One region of the Ferrimonas sp. YIN67 genome, then DNA from elsewhere that is predicted to be linked to it. Evidence: predicted binding sites of a transcription regulator. Region 1 holds the regulator's gene; each other region holds the start of a gene.
The links. The regulator MetJ, encoded in region 1, represses methionine synthesis genes. The targets are predictions, from matches to a motif close to TAGACGTCTAGACGTCTA.

Region 1 (3,141 bases):
CTGAACACCTTGAGGCGGGACAGGAAGGCACGCACTTCTGGCTCACCCCCCTTGAGATCGAAACTGAGCATGGCGCCAAAACCCGCCTGTTGACGCTTGGCCAATTCGTGTTGGGGATGGTCCGCCAGCCCCGGGTAATACACCCTGGCCACCGCCGGGTGAGACACCAGCAGTTCGGCCACCGCATCGGCATTGCTCTGATGCTGTTTGATCCGCAGCGGCAGGGTCCGCAGGCCACGCAGGGTGAGATAGCTATCGAAAGCACCGCCCGTCAGTCCCAGACAGTTGGCCCACCAATCCAGCTGCTCCGCCAGCTCAGCCTCTTTGGCGATCGCCACGCCTCCGACCAGATCCGAGTGACCATTGATGTATTTTGTCGTGGAGTGGATGACGATGTCGGCCCCCAGGCTCAGCGGCTGCTGCAGCATGGGCGACAGGAAGGTGTTATCAACCACCACCCAGGCACCAACAGCCTTGGCTTTTTCCGCAATCTCTGCAATATCCACCAGGCGCATCAGTGGGTTAGAGGGGGTTTCCAGCCAGACCATCTTGGGCTTTTGCGCCAGTACGGCATCAAGGGCAGCAGCGTCGGTCTGGTCCACCACGGCGACCCGAAAGCCCCCCTTGGCCGCCACCGAGGTAAACAGGCGGTAACTGCCGCCGTAGCAGTCGTGGGGGACGACCAGCAGGTCATCGCTGTTCAGCAGGGCGGTAACCGCGGAGATCGCCGCCATACCTGTGGCGGTCACCACCGCACCGGCCCCGCCTTCCAGTTTGGCCAGGGCTTGCCCGAGGACACCGCGGGTCGGGTTACCACTGCGCGCGTAATCGTATTGACGCGGCTGGCCAAAATCCTCGAAGGTGTAATTGGTGGAAAGGTAGATAGGGGGCACAACGGCACCGTGCTGCGTATCGCTTTCGATCCCTTCGCGGACGGCGATGGTGGCAAGCTGAGGCTGGCTCATGAGGTGCATCCTCCGGACTGACGCATTAAAACAAAATCATAATGATGGGCTAACTTAAACCGCCGAAGCTTGGGCGTCAAGACGTTTAGCCGTCTAAACGTTTACAGGTTAAGATGGCAACAATTTGACTCTCTCGGACATGGGTTTAAAATTGCAACCGTTATCAAGACTTATAGGTGCATCGATGAGTATCGAGTGGAACGGCGACTACATCAGTCCGTACGCGGAACACGGCAAAAAAAATGAGCAGGTCAAGAAGATCACTGTATCCATCCCGCTCAAAGTGCTGAAGATCCTCACCGATGAGCGCACTCGCCGGCAGGTCAATAATTTGCGCCATGCCACCAACAGTGAACTGCTATGTGAAGCCTTCCTCCACGCTTACACCGGCCAACCCTTGCCTGCGGATGACGATCTGCGCAAAGACAAGCCGGACAGCGTTCCGGCGGCCGCCCGCGACATCATGGCCGCCCTGGGGATCGACCCGGAACAACTCGAAGAGTGAATCCGATTTGTTGTAAAAAGGCCTGCCAATGCAGGCTTTTTTGTCTCTAAAAAGCGAATATTATGGCCTCCCTCCTCTCCTTCGAACTGCCCCTGGTCTGGCTGATTGTTCTGACTGGTGCCATCGTACAGAGCGCCATCGGATTTGGCTTGGCGGTCGTGGTGACTCCGCTGTTGTACTTTATCAACCCGGAATGGGTGCCCGGTCCCATCATCATGATGGGCCTGATGATCTCCCTGTTCACCCTGAGACGCATCGGCCTCAAACTGGAGATGGGGATCTTGACTCCCGCCCTGATCGGCCGAATTCCCGGCGGCATACTCGGCACCTGGTTATTGGTCGCGGCCTCGGCTCAGTGGCTGGGACTCGGCATTGGCCTGATCGTGTTGACCGCAGTGCTGCTTACTCTGGCCAAATTCAGCCTCCCCCTGACCCGAATAAACCTGTTTGGTGCCGGGTTGGTTTCCGGGATCTTCGCCGCCATCTCCGCCATCGGCGGTCCTCCAATGGCGCTGCTGCTCAACAATAACCAGTCCGCCGCCCAGATGCGTCATACCCTGTCAGGCTTCTTTGTCTTCAGCGCCGCCCTCTCCCTGCTGATCCTGGCACTCGCTGGCCAGTTTGGCTGGGCTGATCTCGCTCGGGGGGCGTTGCTGATCCCCCCTGCTCTCGCGGGGTTCTGGCTGGGGGATAAACTGGTCGTTCGCATCGACCCGGCGCAATTGAAGCAGACAACCCTATTATTGTGTTTCTGCGCTGGGGCCATGCTGGTTGCTCAATCCCTCGTACAATTGTTCTAAACCTCAATGTGTTGTAACTAAGTGTCATTCATCACCCAGGCCTCAAACCGTCATGAGACCTACTTCACAATACCTCCTGGTAAAGCGCTTCTTCACTTGCAGGACTGTCGTTTCTCCTAAATCCTGATTCAGGAATTACAACATTGTTAACGCTATCCCAATAGCCAAGTATCAGTGTCAACTGACGGGTATATAATGAAGAAAATAAGCCTTGCCATCTCTCTAGCACTTGCTTCAACCAGCGTCATGGCCGCCATGTCGGCCGAAGAGATCGCCCAGTACGACATCCCCTTCTACGATCACACCCTCTCCATCGAAGCGCGCCTGGACGACCTCTCCAAGCGTCTGACCGACGAGGAGAAGGGCCACATGATCACCCTTTGGAACAAAGGCGTGCCGCGCCTGGGGTTGAAATCCTTCATGCCCGGCGAAGCCCTGCACGGCCTGGCATCGCCCCGCGCTAACGCCGCCACCGTGTTCCCCCAGTCCATCGGCCTGGCCGCCACCTGGGATCCGGCCGCGATGAAGCGCATGGGGGATGCGGTCTCCGACGAAGCCCGCGCCCAGTACCACAATGGCCCGGAGCTGGCCTGGGGCCGCAGTGGCCCGCTGACCTTCTGGTCACCGGTGATCAACATCGGCCGCGATCCCCGCTGGGGCCGGAACCAGGAAGCCTACGGCGAAGATCCGCTGATCAACGGCACCTTTGCCACCGCCTATGTGCAGGGTCTGCAGGGCGACCATCCGAAATATCTGAAAGTGGCCGCCGGTGCCAAGCACTTCGTCGCCAACAACGAAGAGCACAACCGCTTCAACGGCAACGCCGATATCTCCGAGAAGCAGCTGCGTGAATACTACTTCCCCGCCTACA
Region 2 (3,141 bases), on a different contig from region 1:
GTCTCGCATAAGTGGTAACAATCGGTCGATAATTGCTCTGCAGCTTTAAGGCGAAGATCTCGGGAATCTACGCAGCTTTCCCCAAGGAACCCTTGACTCCTTCGAGAAGACGATGGACGACGGCATGATCCGCTGAGATCTCTGAGTCCAGCCATTCCGCTCCTCACCTGACTGATCAGCAAGCTGTTATTGACCCTGCAATGCCTTACGTCCAACACCAAGCGGCTCCATTGCGCAACCCGCTACATGACCCACACCCTTAGAAAGTTTCCATTGCTCTTCAAAACCATTGACCGACTGGCTGTCAGGTAAAGGCGATTGAGGTATTACGGGCTGGCAGATAAATGACAAGCAGATGTGGACGGGAGCTATGCTGCCGAAGGCGGGCTGTCCAACAAGCATGAATAAGATGGAAAGTCACAGCCTGTGGGGCGAAAGCTGACAATGGAGCTTAGGCATAATGGGGATTGGCGCGGCACAAGGAGCATCCCGTCAGGGCAAGGGCTCAAAGCCCTTACCCCCTGAAAACCCTTTAACCGCCAGGACAGGCCACTGACTAGCCGATCACCTAAGGCACGGTTTCGCTCAACCTCACCTTCGGCACACCAGGCCGTCTTGGGCCAGGCCCTTTTACAAACACAGGGGCTCCGCAGACAGAAAGGCTCAGGAAGGCCCCCCGTTACTCCCAGGGGGTCATCGCTTCCATGTCGTTCAGATCAAACGGCGTCTGCTGGTAGACGTAGTAGTTAAGCCAGTTGGAGACCAGCAAGGCACCATGAGCGTGCCAGCGGGCGTGAGGATTACGGGTCGGATCATTCTCTGGAAAATAGTTTTGCGGCACCTTGGGCTGTAATCCCGCAGCCAGATCACGTCGGTACTCATCCTGCAGCGTGGTGCGAGTGTATTCAGGATGACCGGTGACAAACAGGTTACGGTTGTTGTTACCGACCACCAGGTAGGCCCCTGCCTGATCCGACTCAGCTAAGACTTTGAGATCCGGGTGGGCCTTGAGTTTGTCGAGAGAGACCTGGGCAAATCGGCTGTGAGGCACCCAGAACTCGTCATCGAACCCCCGCAAAAGGGGAATATGCTCATGCACGCGCTGATGCTTGAACACGCCGGAGATCTTTTCATCCCTTAAATAACGCTTAAGCCCGTACAGGTGGTACAAGGCGGCGTGGGCAGCCCAACAGAGGAAAAGAACCGAGGTGGCATGCTGCTGGGACCAGTCGATGATGGCCCGGATCTCATCCCAATAGTTAACGTCCTCGAACTCCAGATCCCCCAGGGGAGCGCCGGTAATGATGAGGCCATCATAATTGGTCTCTTTAACCTCGTCGAAATCCCGATAAAACGCATTCATATGATCGCACGATGTGTGCTTGGAAGGACGGGAATGGATCCGCAACAGCTCCACATCCACCTGCAGTGAGGTGTTTCCCAGCAACCGAAGCAGCTGAGTTTCCGTTTCAATCTTGTTCGGCATTAAATTGAGGATCAAGACCTTCAGCGGACGAATATGCTGAGCCAGCGCCCGGCTCTCAGACATCACAAAAATATTTTCCCCACGCAATATCGCGGACGCGGGCAAACTATCGGGCACTTTAACTGGCATGCAAACTCCTCCTAAGTTCAGAAGACATTAGTTATATCAAGACATCTGGACGTCTACAACCCCGGATGTCTGTTACCTGACTTGTTCGCCTCGGTCGGGATCACTATCATCCAGTGATCGCAATAGAGGGAAACCCACCATGAAACAACTGAGTGCCATCATTATCGGCGCCAACTCCGGCCTCTCCCAGGCGCTCGCCATGCAACTGGCCAAAGACAAGGTGCGCCTCGGCTTGATGGCAGCAGACATCGACGTCCTGGCACCGCTGAAGCAGGCCCTCGGGCCAGAAACCGAACTGGTCAATATCGACATTTTCGATCCCCAGGCGAGCCGGGCTGCCTTCGACGCTCTGTGGGAAACCCTCGACGGACCGGCCCTGGTTGTGATCAATACCGCCGCGTCCGGCCTGGATCTGTCCCTGCCCTACGCCCTGGATCGGCAGATCAACGCGGTCAATGTCGAAGGTTTCACCGCCCTGGCCAACGCGGCCTTTAATAAGATGGTCGAACAGAAGTATGGCCAACTGGCTGCCCTGACCTCCATCGCGGGCGAACGAGGCGGCCCCCAGACCGCCTTTCATGCTTCCAAGGCCTACCAGCAAAACTATCTCCAGGGGCTGCGTCTGCACGCGCAAAGGCTGAAACTGCCTATCACCATCAGCGACATCCGCCTGGGTTATATCGACAAGATGCAGGGGCGGGGCAGCAAGGCCTGGGGGGCCCCGTTGGAGAAAGTCGCCAGTCAAGCCGTTAAGGCCCTAAAGCGAGCCAAGCCCACCGTATACGTCACTCGACGCTGGCGCCTGATCAGTTGGTTAACCCGGCTCCTGCCGGAATTCATCTATAACCGACGAAAGTACAAATAAGATCGGAGCAAAGTCGGATCTGCGTTATCGGACCGAAACCACAAAGCCGATGACGCAAGCCCGTGAAACACGCTAAGATCGAGCGCTATCGATAGACGGACGTTTAAGGTTGTGACCCAAGTGACCAAGCCTACTCTTATTCCCCTAAGCTCACTGGGCGTGCTACGCGCCCGGGGCGATGATCGCCAATCCTACCTGCAGGGACAGTTGACCTGTGATCTGATCAAGTTACCCAGCAACGAGTGGCACTTTGGTGGCCACTGCGATCCGAAAGGCAAACTGGTCGCCGCGTTCCGTTGGCTGCATTACGATGACTCGATCCTGCAGCTGCTCCCCGAAGATCTGCTTCCGGTGGAGCACACGGCCCTGGGAAAATACGCCGTTTTCAGCAAAGTGACGTTCGATGACGCCAGCGCTGACTTTGCCCTGTATGCCCTCATGGGGGAAAGAGCCACTGCTCTGCTGGCCGATTGGCAGGGAGAAGGCAACCTCAAGCAGCATGGTGAGCTGCGAGCCCTGATCGATGCTGACAGGGCGATCCTGCTGTGCCCCGCTGATACCGCCCTGCCCGATCTCATCGCCACCCTGCCTCGCGGCGAAGAAGCTGACTTTCTCGCCAGTGAAGTCAGTGCTGCGCGTCCCTGGATGGGTGCCGAACACA
Region 3 (3,141 bases), on a different contig from region 1:
GCGGGATCCTCAGCCGCTTGGCGGGCGGTGGCCTGGGGGATCTGCTCGGCTGGCAAGGCACCCTGTTGGTGATGGGGGGGCTCAGTGCCCTGGCCCTGATCGGCGTCTGGCGCTGGTTGCCGCAGGACCGCCAGTTTACGCCCAGCCATGCCAGTCTCGGGGCGTCCTTACGCAGCACCCTCCGGCATCTGGCCGATCCCCGCCTGGTTCTGGCCATGTGGATCGGCGCCTTGAACTTTGCCCTGTTCGTCAACCAGTTCTCTGCCATGGGGTTTCGCCTGGTGGCGCCGCCCCACAGCCTGCCGCTGGCGGTGACCTCGTTGATCTTCATCTGCTACATCACGGGGACCTTTACCTCGAGCCTGTCCGGCCGCTGGAGCCTGAAATTTGGCCCCCTGTCCGGCATGCTGTTGGGCACCCTGCTCGCCTTTAGCGGAGTGCTGATCGCGCGAAGCGACGCGCTTTGGGCCATGGTGTTGGGGATGTTGGTGATCAGTGCCGGTGCCTTCCTGGTCCATGCCCTGGCGTATGCCTGGGTTGGACGAGAGGCTAAGTATGCCAAGGCGGGCGCCACGGCACTGTACCTGGTGCATTACTATCTTGGCGGCAGCTTCGGCGGTTTCTGGTTGCTGTGGTGCTGGCAGAATTTCGCCTGGGACGGCGTGGTGGCAGGTTCGGGCCTGATCTATGGTGTCATGGTGCTGTTGGTGGCGGGGCTCTCACGCCGCAACCGGGTCCACCAGGCGCAACTGGCTCAGATCTGAGGAGGAGGGACGGTTTGAGCCTCTCACCATAAAAAACGCCCGGCTCTCGTACGAGAGCCGGGCGTTTTGTTGTTAACCTGAGCTTACAGGTTGGCGTCGGCGCGCAGGGCTTCGGCTTTATCGGTCTGCTCCCAAGGGAACTCGACACGGCCGAAGTGACCGTAGGAGGCGGTCGGCTGGTAGATTGGACGCTCCAGGTGCAGCATCTGGATCAGACCGTAGGGGCGCAGATCGAAGTGCTTGCGGACCAGGGCGATCAGCTTGTCTTCAGACAGCTTGCCGGTGCCGAAGGTCTCGATGCTGATGGAGGTCGGCTCGGCCACGCCGATGGCGTAGGAAACCTGGATCTCACAGCGGTCTGCCAGGCCGGCGGCCACGATGTTCTTGGCTACGTAGCGGGTGGCGTAGGCGGCAGAGCGGTCAACCTTGGAAGGATCTTTACCGGAGAAGGCACCGCCACCGTGACGGGCCATGCCGCCGTAGGTGTCGACGATGATCTTACGACCGGTCAGGCCACAGTCACCCATAGGACCGCCGATCACGAAGCGACCGGTAGGGTTGATGTGGAACTTGGTGTCCTTGGTGATCCACTCCTGCGGCAGTACCGGCTTGATGATGGTTTCCATCACGCCTTCACGCAGATCTTCGGTGGTCACTGTGTCACAGTGCTGGGTAGACAGCACGACGGCGTCGATCCCGGCAATGGTGCCATCTTGGTTGTAGGCAAAGGTCACCTGGGACTTGGCGTCCGGACGCAGCCACGGCAGGGTACCGTTCTTGCGCACTTCGGCCTGGCGCTTCACCAGACGGTGGGAGTAGGTGATCGGCGCTGGCATCAGCACGTCGGTCTCGTTGCTGGCATAGCCAAACATCAGGCCCTGATCGCCGGCACCCTGCTCACGCGGATCGGCTTTGTCGACACCCTGGTTGATGTCCGGAGACTGCTTACCGATGGCGGACAGTACGGCACAGGAGTCTGCATCGAAGCCCATGTCGGAGTGGATGTAACCGATGTCGCGGACGGTCTGACGGGTGATCTCTTCGATATCAACCCAGGCAGAGGTGGTCACTTCGCCACCGACCATGACCATGCCGGTCTTCACATAAGTTTCGCAGGCTACACGAGCCTTAGGATCTTGAGCCAGGATCGCATCCAATACCGCATCGGAGATCTGATCGGCAATTTTATCTGGATGACCTTCGGACACCGACTCAGAGGTGAACAGGTGACGTGCCATAGGAAATTCTCTCGTCTATCTAAACTGAAAGGCGTGTAGAAGCATCTACATCTGGACGGCTATTTTATGGATTTTTGACGTCAATTCCAGTGCGGCGGATCAAAACCTTTCACCATCGCCTGTAAAGCTTCGTCTGGCTCTCAAGTGTAGTCGCAGTTTTAGCCGCTGGATTTTGCCCACTAAAGGGGGTATAAATGCGCGCCTCAGCAGATGTTGCTGACTGATTTTTAGCTGATTTTGAGGTTTATGGGCGTTATGGTTCTCGAGGCGTAAGCCGTGTGGGCAAGGCTTGCACGGCAAAATACTGGTGTTTTACCGGCATGACTCTGTCGTCTGTCCGCTCCGCTGTTCTCCTGCTTCGTACTCCCCAACCCCGTAATGACCCCAAGGTCATCTCTTCGAATCGCCTTTTTTTGATGAAACGCGCCACACTGTATGGCGTGGGTCATGCTTTACTTTATGCCTTTGCACCGCCCCTGCGCCCTCGCGCAGCTTGAGGAGATAACGCCATGAGCGACAATCGTTACCTGGAAACCCTGTACCCGACCTACGGCCAACAGTTTGAGATGGAAGAGGTGTTGTTTCGTGCCCCGACGGAGCACCAGGAACTGATCATCTTCAGAAATAAGCGATTCGGGCGTGTAATGGCCCTGGACGGCGTGATCCAGACCACCGAAGCCGACGAGTTTATCTACCATGAGATGCTGACCCATGTGCCGATCCTGGCCCATGGCAACGCCAAGCGCGTATTGATCATCGGTGGTGGTGACGGCGGCATTCTGCGCGAAGTGCTGCGCCATGAGTCGGTGGAGCACGTGACTCAGGTGGAGATTGACCAGCAGGTGATCGAGATGTGCAAGCAGCACCTGCCCAACCACAGTGCCGGGGCCTTTGACCATCCGAAAGCTCATGTCGTGATCAGTGACGGCAAAGAGTTCGTGATGAACTGCACCGAGAAGTTCGATGTGATCATCTCCGACTGCACCGATCCCATCGGTCCCGGGGAAGCCCTGTTCGAGTCCGATTTCTACAAGGGCTGCAAGAACTGCCTGACCGAGGGCGGTGTGTTTGTGGCACAAAACGGCGTCCCTTTCATGCAGCCGGATGAGGCGGAGACCACCAAGGCGCGACTCCAGCCC
Region 4 (3,141 bases), on a different contig from region 1:
ATCCGGTTCATTTATTATTTAGCCCAGAATACCAAAAGGTTATGGCTCTGACGAAGCGAGGTCCCGCCCTTCCTGAATGCGCCTCCCTTCGGCGACCACAGTAAGCAGCCGGGACTCAATAAACCCCTGGGTGCGGTCGAGCAGATAGGGAAAGAAAGGGTTCCACTGTTGGCGCAGCAGGAGACTCGGAGACAGTGCCAGGACCCCCCGCTCGCCTCGAACTGCGGTGTTGCCCAGTTGGATGTGATCGCCCAGGATCTCCCCGGCCCCCAGCAGGGTATCGTCCGCAGGAAATGGCAGCGCAATGTGGGACAGGGAGTGCACCGAGACCGGCCAGGCCAGATCCAAGGGCTCCGCCTGGCCATCCGGCCAAAGTCTTGCCTGCACCCCGGCATCGTATCCCCCTGTCGCCAAGCGCTGGTTCTCAATCAGAGTAACCGATTGCGACACCCCATAGCCCTCGAGCTTATCCAGGGGATCCTGCAACAGCAGGCTATGGGTCGCCCACTGACGGTTCAGATCGAACAGGACCAACTCATCGTCATCACGCTGACGCAGATTAAGATGAAGCTCCAAAACCGAACCCGGATCCACCGTGGCATCGGTCAGAGACTGAAACGTCAGGATGGGGGGCAACTGCTCCCGGTGCCGCTCGGGCAAACTTCGCCATAACTCTCGATTGCTCTGCAGCAGACGATACACCACGTCCCCGGCATTAACCGCAAAGGAGTTATATTTGAAAGGGTGATATTCCGGCAGCACGCTCTCCCAGGCCAGCTTATCGAGCCCCAGCAGCCTCCCTATGCGGGCCTGCCAGCGGGCACCGGCTGCGGCAGGACTGATCCCCAGTGCTGGCGAGACAAACACCATGGCATCCGCGTGGGGCACTTTGCCCTGTGCCAACCGCGCCAACTCATGCTGCAGCGCCAGCGGTGCACCAGTGGAGTACCCTATCACCACCAGAGGGCGCTCGGGCGCCTGCTGCTTAAGATGGTACATCGCCAAAGCCACGGCGCTGCTGAGATCCCGCCAATCGAGCTCCACCAGCGCCGATGGCAAGGTGCCATGGCCCGGCAGGCGTAATCCCAGTACATGGGCACGCGGTTGAAAATGGGACGCAAAGTGAGACAAGGAATAGGGGGAGTCCGACATGCCATGGAGCAGGAGCAGAGAGAACTCCGCATCGGCATTGGGCCATTCGTAGCTCACATTCCAATTGACTGGCCAACGCTTAGGATCTGCCCGGCTGTTGGCCTGGTATCGATTGAGCGGATCCGTTTTGTCGCGAATGGACGCCAGCTCCAGTGCCTGCAACTGCCGGGACAGGCCTTGCTCCAACCCCATGTAGGCATGAAAATTCTCAAGGGGCTGACGATAGGTAAATTCACCGTGCAACCGATGCTGATGCCAGACTGCCAGGTCCGTTTTGTGCTCCAGCCATAGCACTGCCGCAACAAACAACGTCAGCACCACTCCGAATAAGATCCCCCCCACTAACAGCAAGGTGGTCCGAACACTTCGCCTGGATATTGCCAACACCATGTTTAATAAGCCTTATTTCACTAGGTTCACGAGCCCGCAAGACGGATCTGAGCGATGAATACCAGCCGAGACATTCACCCATCACTTTGGCTTACTAAGTTATTCCATCCTCAGACCATTGGAAACTGGTCAACGGCACTCAGCTTTGGTTAAATGGACGTCCATACGGATAAAAGGCCATTTGGTGCACCACGGCTCGGCCGACGTCAGACGCATCAAAGCACGTACAAGAATTAAGGAAGTGGCAGTATGTCGACCCCTCACTCAATCCCACAAGCACACCCCGTCAAGCAAGCCGTGATCGACGCGCTGGCACAGCGCATTCTGATCCTCGACGGCGCCATGGGCACCATGATCCAGGCCTATAAGCTGGAAGAGGAAGACTACCGGGGCGAGCGTTTCGTCGACTGGCCATCGCCGCTCAAGGGCAATAACGATCTGCTCTCCCTGACCCAGCCCGAGATCATCAAAACCATCCATACCGAGTATCTTGAAGCCGGTGCCGACATCGTCGAAACCAACACCTTCAACAGCACCACGGTGGCGATGGCCGACTACGACATGCAGGCGCTGTCCAAAGAGATCAACTTCGAGTCCGCCAAGCTGGCCCGCGCCGCCTGTGATGAGGTGGCTGCCAGGACCGGCATTCCCCGTTATGTCGCCGGTGTTCTTGGGCCCACCAACCGCACCTGCTCCATCTCGCCGGATGTGAACGATCCCGGCTTCCGTAACATCTATTTTGATGAGCTCAAGGACGCCTACGTCGAGTCGGTGGAGGCCCTGCTCGATGGCGGCGCCGACATCATCCTGGTAGAAACGGTGTTTGATACCCTCAACGCCAAGGCGGCGTTGTTTGCCATCATGCAGGTGTTTGATGAGCGCGGACAGCAGTGGCCGGTGATGATCTCCGGCACCATCACCGACGCCTCCGGCCGGACCCTGACCGGCCAGACCACCGAAGCCTTCTACAACTCACTGCGCCATATCCAGCCGGTCTCCATCGGCCTCAACTGCGCCCTGGGCCCCAAAGAGCTGGTGCCCTACATGGCCGAGCTCAACCGGATCTGTGAGTGCGGCGTCTCTGCCCACCCCAATGCCGGCCTGCCCAACGAATTTGGCGGCTACGATGAAACGCCACAAGAGATGGCGGCGATCATCGGTACCTGGGCCAAAGATGGCTGGCTCAACGTGGTCGGAGGCTGCTGCGGCACTACGCCCAAGCACATCGCCGCCATCAAAGCCGCGGTCGAGATCCACAAACCCCGCGCCACCCCGGACATTCCGGTGGCCACCCGCCTGTCCGGCCTGGAGCCGTGCAACTTCGACGCCGACAGCCTGTTTTTGAACGTCGGTGAGCGGACCAACGTCACCGGCTCCGCCCGCTTCCTGCGCCTCATCAAAGAGGGTGACTTCGATACCGCCTTGGAAGTGGCCCGCCAGCAGGTGGAGAACGGCGCCCAGATCATCGACATCAACATGGATGAGGGGATGCTGGATGCCAAGGCCTCCATGGTGAAGTTCCTCAACCTGTGTGCCTCGGAGCCGGAGATCTCCAAGGTGCCGATCATGATCGACTCCTCCAAGTGGGAGGCGATCGAA

Region 2: metA (homoserine O-succinyltransferase MetA) is a predicted target of MetJ. The motif match lies at 1,654-1,671, and genes of this name have one in related genera.
Region 3: metK (methionine adenosyltransferase) is a predicted target of MetJ. The motif match lies at 2,047-2,064, and genes of this name have one in related genera.
Region 4: metH (methionine synthase) is a predicted target of MetJ. The motif match lies at 1,697-1,714, and genes of this name have one in related genera.

What each region holds. Positions count from the first base shown of each region.
Region 1 is NZ_JBXVVJ010000006.1:176,987-180,127, reverse strand. Features, by position in the region: gene metB (cystathionine gamma-synthase) at 1-965, opposite strand, end outside; gene metJ (met regulon transcriptional regulator MetJ) at 1,150-1,470, shown strand; gene AC2D8U_RS13960 (TSUP family transporter) at 1,533-2,270, shown strand; gene AC2D8U_RS13955 (glycoside hydrolase family 3 C-terminal domain-containing protein) at 2,466-3,141, shown strand, end outside.
Region 2 is NZ_JBXVVJ010000003.1:383,860-387,000, forward strand. Features, by position in the region: gene metA (homoserine O-succinyltransferase MetA) at 680-1,615, opposite strand; gene AC2D8U_RS08935 (SDR family NAD(P)-dependent oxidoreductase) at 1,755-2,480, shown strand; gene ygfZ (CAF17-like 4Fe-4S cluster assembly/insertion protein YgfZ) at 2,601-3,141, shown strand, end outside.
Region 3 is NZ_JBXVVJ010000001.1:844,947-848,087, reverse strand. Features, by position in the region: gene AC2D8U_RS03275 (MFS transporter) at 1-764, shown strand, start outside; gene metK (methionine adenosyltransferase) at 848-2,002, opposite strand; gene speE (polyamine aminopropyltransferase) at 2,512-3,141, shown strand, end outside.
Region 4 is NZ_JBXVVJ010000001.1:612,129-615,269, forward strand. Features, by position in the region: gene AC2D8U_RS02385 (alpha/beta hydrolase) at 40-1,473, opposite strand; gene metH (methionine synthase) at 1,792-3,141, shown strand, end outside.